2 regions of the Candidatus Pantoea soli genome follow, and region 1 is predicted to be linked to the other one. Evidence: predicted binding sites of a transcription regulator. Region 1 holds the regulator's gene; the other holds the start of a gene.
What was found. Region 1 encodes sigma-54, which starts transcription at its own class of promoters, with help from an activator protein. Its sites were predicted from a motif close to GTTGGCACANNTTTCGCTNT; they were not measured.
Positions count from the first base shown of each region.

Region 1 (3,577 bases):
CGCGCCGATAAAGCAAAGCTGACGAAAGATCGTATGCTCTACCTTTACGGCCACGTTGAAGTGCATACGCTGACGCAGGATTCTCAGCTTGAGCGCATCATCACGGATAATGCTCAGGTTAATCTGGTTACCCAGGACGTGACATCAGACGATCAGGTCACGCTCTTTGGCCGCAGTTTTAATTCCACCGGCATGAAGATGCGCGGCAACTTACGGACAAAAAATGCCGAGCTGCTTGAAAAGGTCAAAACATCTTATGAAATCCAAAATGAACAAAAACAGCCTTAAGTTGCTGCTGGTCAGCGCCCTGCTGGCGACCAGCCTGCCCGCGCTGGCGGTGACCGGTGATTCTGACAAGCCGGTAAATATTGACTCCGTCAATCAGGCGCTGGATTTGCAGGGCAACGTTGCCACCTTTACCGGCAACGTCATCGTCACCCAGGGCACCATCAAAATTACGGCGGATAAAGTCGTGGTGACTCGCCCGGGCGGCGACAGCAATAAAACCATTGTGGATGCCTATGGCAATCCCGCCACCTTCTATCAGATGCAGGATAACGGCAAGCCGGTGAAAGGCCACGCTGCGAAGCTGCACTATGAACTGGCTAACGATTTTGTCGAGCTGACCGGTAACGCGTTTATTGAGCAGCAGGACAGCAATATCAAAGGCGACCGCATCACGTATCTGGTGAAAGAGCAGAAAATGCAGGCCTACAGCCAGGGTGAGAGCAAGCGCGTGACCACCGTACTGGTGCCATCGCAGCTGCAGGACAAGAACGGTTCGTCTGCGAGCCCCAAAAAGAGTAACTGAGAGCCATGGCCACATTAATCGCTGAAAACCTGGCGAAAGCCTATAAAGGCCGCCGCGTGGTGGAAGATGTCAGCCTGCAGGTGAAGTCCGGCGAAATTGTCGGCCTGCTGGGTCCGAACGGCGCCGGTAAAACCACGACCTTTTACATGGTGGTGGGCATCGTGCCGCGTGATGCCGGCCGGATTGTTATCGATGAAGAAGATATCAGCATCCTGCCGCTGCATGCCCGCGCGCGTCGCGGCATTGGCTATCTGCCGCAGGAAGCCTCTATTTTCCGCCGCCTGAGCGTGTTCGATAATCTGATGGCCGTGCTGCAGGTGCGCGACGATCTGACCGAAGAACAGCGTCAGGATCGCGCCAATGAGCTGATGGAAGAGTTTCACATTGAGCACCTGCGCAACAGCATGGGCCAGGCGCTCTCCGGCGGTGAACGCCGCCGCGTTGAAATTGCCCGTGCGCTGGCGGCGAACCCGAAATTCATCCTGCTGGATGAGCCGTTTGCCGGCGTTGATCCCATCTCCGTTATTGATATTAAGAAGATCATTGAGCATCTGCGTGACAGCGGCCTTGGGGTACTGATTACCGACCACAACGTGCGTGAAACGCTGGCGGTGTGTGAACGCGCCTATATCGTGAGCCAGGGCCGCCTGATTGCGCACGGTACGCCAGATGAAATTCTTGCAGATGAGCAGGTTAAGCGGGTTTATTTGGGCGAAGAGTTCAGACTCTGATAAGGTGTGGTTACACCCGACATTTGCTTAGGACATTCCAGCCGGATTATGAAGCAAGGTTTGCAACTCAGGCTCAGCCAACAGCTGGCGATGACTCCCCAGTTGCAGCAGGCAATCCGCTTGCTGCAACTCTCTACGCTTGAACTCCAGCAGGAATTACAGCTGGCGCTGGAAAGCAATCCGCTGCTTGAACAAACCGATCTGCATGAAGAAGTTGATGCCCGTGAATTCCAGGAGAGCGAAGCGTTAGATACGCGCGAGGCACTTGAACAAAAAGAGATGCCCGACGAACTGCCGCTGGATGCCACCTGGGATGAAATTTACACCGCCGGCACCCCTTCCGGCACCGGCACCGATTACCAGGATGATGAGCTGCCGGTCTATCAGGGCGAAACCACTCAGAGCCTGCAGGATTACCTGATGTGGCAGGTAGAACTCACGCCCTTTACCGACACCGACCGCGCCATTGCCACCTCCATTGTTGATGCCATAGACACAACCGGCTACCTGACCGTCAGTGTGCAGGACATTTGTGACAGTATTGGTGATGAAACCTTAACGCTGGAAGAAGTGGAAGCGGTGCTGAAGCGCGTGCAGCGTTTCGACCCGGTCGGCGTAGGCGCGCGCGACCTGCGTGACTGCCTGCTGGTGCAGCTGTCACAATATGCCGCGGATACCCCAATGCTGGCAGAAGCGCGCCTGATTGTCAGTGAGCACCTGGATTTGCTGGCGAACCACGATTTCCGTAGCCTGATGCGCGTGACGCGTCTGAAAGAAGATGTGCTGAAAGAGGCGATGCTGCTGATTCAGTCGCTGGATCCGCGTCCCGGGCAATCCGTTAACACCGGTGAGCCGGAGTATGTGATCCCCGATGTCCTGGTGCGCAAAGTGGGTGCCAGCTGGACAGTAGAGCTGAATGCAGACAGCCTGCCGCGTCTGAAAATCAATCAGCACTATGCGGCGATGGGCGGCTCGGCGCGCAATGACAGCGACAGCCAGTTTATCCGCAGCAATTTACAGGAAGCCAGATGGCTGATTAAGAGCCTGGAGAGCCGTAACGACACGCTGCTGAAAGTGACACGCTGTATTGTCGAACAGCAGCAGGCGTTTTTTGAACAGGGCGAGGAGTACATGCGGCCGATGGTGCTGGCCGATATCGCCCAGGCCGTCGATATGCATGAATCCACCATTTCCCGTGTTACTACGCAAAAATATCTGCACAGCCCGCGCGGTATTTTTGAACTGAAATATTTTTTCTCCAGTCACGTCAGCACCGAAGGCGGTGGCGAAGCCTCGTCTACGGCGATCCGTGCGCTGGTGAAAAAATTGATCTCTGCGGAAAATCCCGCAAAACCCTTGAGCGACAGCAAACTCACCTCCATGTTATCTGAACAGGGCATCATGGTGGCGCGACGTACGGTTGCTAAGTACCGCGAGTCTTTATCTATACCGCCATCAAACCAGCGTAAGCAATTGGTTTGACCGAACGAAGAAGGAAGACCTATGCAGCTAAACCTTACCGGACTTAATGTTGAAATTACCGAACCGCTGCGCGAATTTGTAAATAGCAAATTTGCCAAACTGGAACACTATTTTGATCGTATCAATCAGGTTTATATTGTTCTGAAAGTGGAGAAGGTGACGCAGATTGCCGAGGCAACATTGCACGTCAACGGCGGGGAGCTGCACGCCACAGGGGAAGCGGAAGACATGTACGCGGCCATCGACGGGCTGATCGACAAACTGGCCCGTCAGCTGACCAAACACAAAGACAAACTGAAAAAACACTAACCTTCACGCTTGCAGAGGGCTGACCCATTCGGTCCTCAGAGAGAAAATGGGGCGGGTTACCGCCCCGTTTTGTCATCTGCGCAAGCGCCAGCAGGCACGTTGCCCTGCCCGTCCGACGGTGCAGCGGCGCACGCCTGGGGCTATGTGAACACGCAAGTGAAACGATGATGAACAACGATCTGACACTGGAATTGAGCGCGGTCCTTTCGCTGGACTGTACCCGCAGCGGCGTACACTGCCAGAG
Region 1 is NZ_CP032702.1:440,242-443,818, reverse strand. Features, by position in the region: gene lptC (LPS export ABC transporter periplasmic protein LptC) at 1-288, shown strand, start outside; gene lptA (lipopolysaccharide ABC transporter substrate-binding protein LptA) at 257-811, shown strand; gene lptB (LPS export ABC transporter ATP-binding protein) at 817-1,542, shown strand; gene rpoN (RNA polymerase factor sigma-54) at 1,591-3,024, shown strand; gene hpf (ribosome hibernation promoting factor) at 3,046-3,333, shown strand; gene ptsN (PTS IIA-like nitrogen regulatory protein PtsN) at 3,501-3,577, shown strand, end outside.

Region 2 (3,577 bases), 820 kb from region 1:
GCGCTCGTTGCGGGACTTAACCCAACATTTCACAACACGAGCTGACGACAGCCATGCAGCACCTGTCTCAGAGTTCCCGAAGGCACCAAAGCATCTCTGCTAAGTTCTCTGGATGTCAAGGCCAGGTAAGGTTCTTCGCGTTGCATCGAATTAAACCACATGCTCCACCGCTTGTGCGGGCCCCCGTCAATTCATTTGAGTTTTAACCTTGCGGCCGTACTCCCCAGGCGGTCGACTTAACGCGTTAGCTCCGGAAGCCACGCCTCAAGGGCACAACCTCCAAGTCGACATCGTTTACGGCGTGGACTACCAGGGTATCTAATCCTGTTTGCTCCCCACGCTTTCGCACCTGAGCGTCAGTCTTCGTCCAGGGGGCCGCCTTCGCCACCGGTATTCCTCCAGATCTCTACGCATTTCACCGCTACACCTGGAATTCTACCCCCCTCTACGAGACTCAAGCCTGCCAGTTTCAAATGCAGTTCCCAGGTTAAGCCCGGGGATTTCACATCTGACTTAACAGACCGCCTGCGTGCGCTTTACGCCCAGTAATTCCGATTAACGCTTGCACCCTCCGTATTACCGCGGCTGCTGGCACGGAGTTAGCCGGTGCTTCTTCTGCGGGTAACGTCAATCGGCAAGGTTATTAACCTTACCGCCTTCCTCCCCGCTGAAAGTACTTTACAACCCGAAGGCCTTCTTCATACACGCGGCATGGCTGCATCAGGCTTGCGCCCATTGTGCAATATTCCCCACTGCTGCCTCCCGTAGGAGTCTGGACCGTGTCTCAGTTCCAGTGTGGCTGGTCATCCTCTCAGACCAGCTAGGGATCGTCGCCTAGGTGAGCCGTTACCCCACCTACTAGCTAATCCCATCTGGGCACATCCGATGGTGTGAGGCCCGAAGGTCCCCCACTTTGGTCTTGCGACGTTATGCGGTATTAGCTACCGTTTCCAGTAGTTATCCCCCTCCATCGGGCAGTTTCCCAGACATTACTCACCCGTCCGCCACTCGTCACCCGAAGAGCAAGCTCCTCTGTGCTACCGTCCGACTTGCATGTGTTAGGCCTGCCGCCAGCGTTCAATCTGAGCCATGATCAAACTCTTCAATTTAAAGTTTGATTTGCTGCAACGAGTGCAGCGATGCTCTGTGAATTAAACTTCGTAATGAATTACGTGTTCACTCAGCAGAGTCTTGATATTTTTTCAAGCCCGGAGGCTTGTGATATCAATCCCGTGAGTGCCCACACAGATTGTCTGATAAATTGTTAAAGAGCGGTGCGACGCGGCGTACTGCCTGCTGTCGCGAGGTGGCGTATATTACGCTTTCCTCCTTCAGAGTCAACCTCTTTTTCAGAGGTTTTTCTCCGGCGGGGTGAATCGCTTCACGCCCTGCTGAGCCGCCTGCGTTGCCGCTTTGCCGTCTCAGTGGTGGCGCATTATAGGGATCCGGATTTTTTGCACAACCCCTTTTTTCGATCTTTTTTACTGAGTGGCGAGTTTTCACTCTTTTCGCTGCGATCGCGAGCGATCCGCTCAATAATCATCTTGTTTATCAGCAAAATTCGCCGCACGCTGGCCATACATACACAGAAGGAGAAGGATCATGTCTGTCGCTTTACGACCTTATAAGCAGCATTATCCCCGCACAGGCGATCGCGTTATGGTAGATGACAGCAGCGTGGTCGTCGGGAATGTGCTACTTGCTGATGACGTCAGCATCTGGCCACTGGTGGCGATTCGCGGTGATGTAAACCAGGTCGTTATCGGTAAAAGAAGTAATATTCAGGACGGCAGCGTATTACACGTTACACATAAATCGGCCAGCAACCCGGAAGGGCATCCGCTGATTATCGGCGAGGACGTCACGGTCGGACATAAAGCGATGCTGCACGGCTGCCATATTGGCAATCGTGTACTGGTGGGGATGGGATCGATCGTACTGGATGGCGCGATCATCGAAGATGATGTGATGATTGGTGCCGGTAGTCTGGTGCCACCCGGAAAACGTCTGGAGAGCGGCTTTCTCTATTTAGGCAGCCCGGTAAAGCAGGTGCGACCGCTCAGCGAGGCTGAGATTGCCGGCCTGCTCTATTCAGCCGGCAATTACGTTGGCTGGAAAGATGAGTATCTGCGTCAGGATAACCATACCCAACCCTGATCGCTGACCTCTTCTTCACGGATCAGCTGTTCTGCTTCGTCTTCCAGATCCCAGCGATGGGCTGTAAACAGCGCCATCGCTTCTCCCGCACCGTAGCGTGAACGCAGCCTTTCCAGAGTAATGGCACAGGTCAGTCCCATGCCATTCACCAGCACCGGAAAGATGACCGCCTGCTGAGCCGCATCCCAGCTTTCGCAATCGGGAAACTGAATAGCCTGATTCATGACTGCATGGCCTGCTGCAGATGGGCAATCACCGGCGTGATGTCAGGCATCACGTTATGCCATAACTGAAATGCGTGAGCCGCCTGCCCCACCAGCATTCCCGTTCCGTCGGCCAGTTGTAGCGCACCGTGCTGCTGACACCACTGCAGAAACGGCGTCAGTCCCTGCTGATAAAACATATCGTAGCAGCACACTTCTCCGCTTATCAGCGAATCGGGTAAGAGCGGCACTTTGCCTTCTACGCCGCTGGACGTCGCATTGATAACCAAATCAAAAGTTTGTCCCGCCAGCTGAGAAAACGTCAGCGCTTGTATCTCGCCGCAATGCTGAAAAACCTCGGCCAGCTGCTGTGCACGCTCAACCGTGCGGTTGACCACCACCAGCGAGCAATTCAATGAAAGCAGGGGCAGGATGACACCGCGTGCGGCACCGCCGGCACCCACCAGCAGGATACGATTGCCAGGATGGATCATCTGCAAACGCTGCAGATCGCTCAACAGGCCAATGCCATCGGTGTTATCACCAAACACTGTGCCGTCGGCGTTTTTCTTCAGGGTATTAACGGCTCCGGATAACGCAGCACGTTCACTCAGCGTATCCGCAAGCTCCCAGGCCTGCTGCTTAAACGGTAATGTTACGTTGCAGCCTTTTCCGCCGGCAGCAAAGAAGTCGGTTATGGCGCGGGGAAAAGCGTCAAGGGGCGCACAGACGCGCCCATAGGTATGCTCAATACCGGTTTGCCGGGCAAACATGGCATGAATCAGAGGCGATTTACTGTGGGCAATGGGGTTGCCAAAAACTGCATATTGTTCCATCAATTAACCCTGACGAATGAGTTCACCGCTAATCGCGTCACGTATTTCAGAGGGATTACGTCGTCCGCCTGTTTCCGCCTGCAAGACCGGAAATTGCGGGCCAAACTGCAGCGCTACCTCAGCAGCAGTGCGGCACGGCGGCTCGCCAGAGAGATTAGCGCTGGTTGAAACCAGCGGTTTGCCGAAGCCACGGCACAGCGCCTGAACATCCGGATGATCGCTGACGCGCACCGCCAGCGAATCAAACCGCCCTGTCAGCCAGCGCGGCGTCTGCGGTAACGCCGGCACCACATAAGTGACCGGACCGGGCCAGCTGGCAAACATGCGCTCCCGTTGCTCTGCGGACAGTGCGTGATCGGCAATATAAGGCAGTAACTGCGT
Region 2 is NZ_CP032702.1:3,376,945-3,380,521, forward strand. Features, by position in the region: rRNA gene D8B20_RS15570 (16S ribosomal RNA) at 1-1,109, opposite strand, end outside; gene D8B20_RS15575 (gamma carbonic anhydrase family protein) at 1,603-2,157, shown strand; gene D8B20_RS15580 (DUF1488 family protein) at 2,133-2,381, opposite strand; gene aroE (shikimate dehydrogenase) at 2,378-3,196, opposite strand; gene tsaC (L-threonylcarbamoyladenylate synthase type 1 TsaC) at 3,200-3,577, opposite strand, start outside.
Region 2: D8B20_RS15575 (gamma carbonic anhydrase family protein) is a predicted target of sigma-54. The motif match lies at 1,496-1,515, and genes of this name have one in related genera.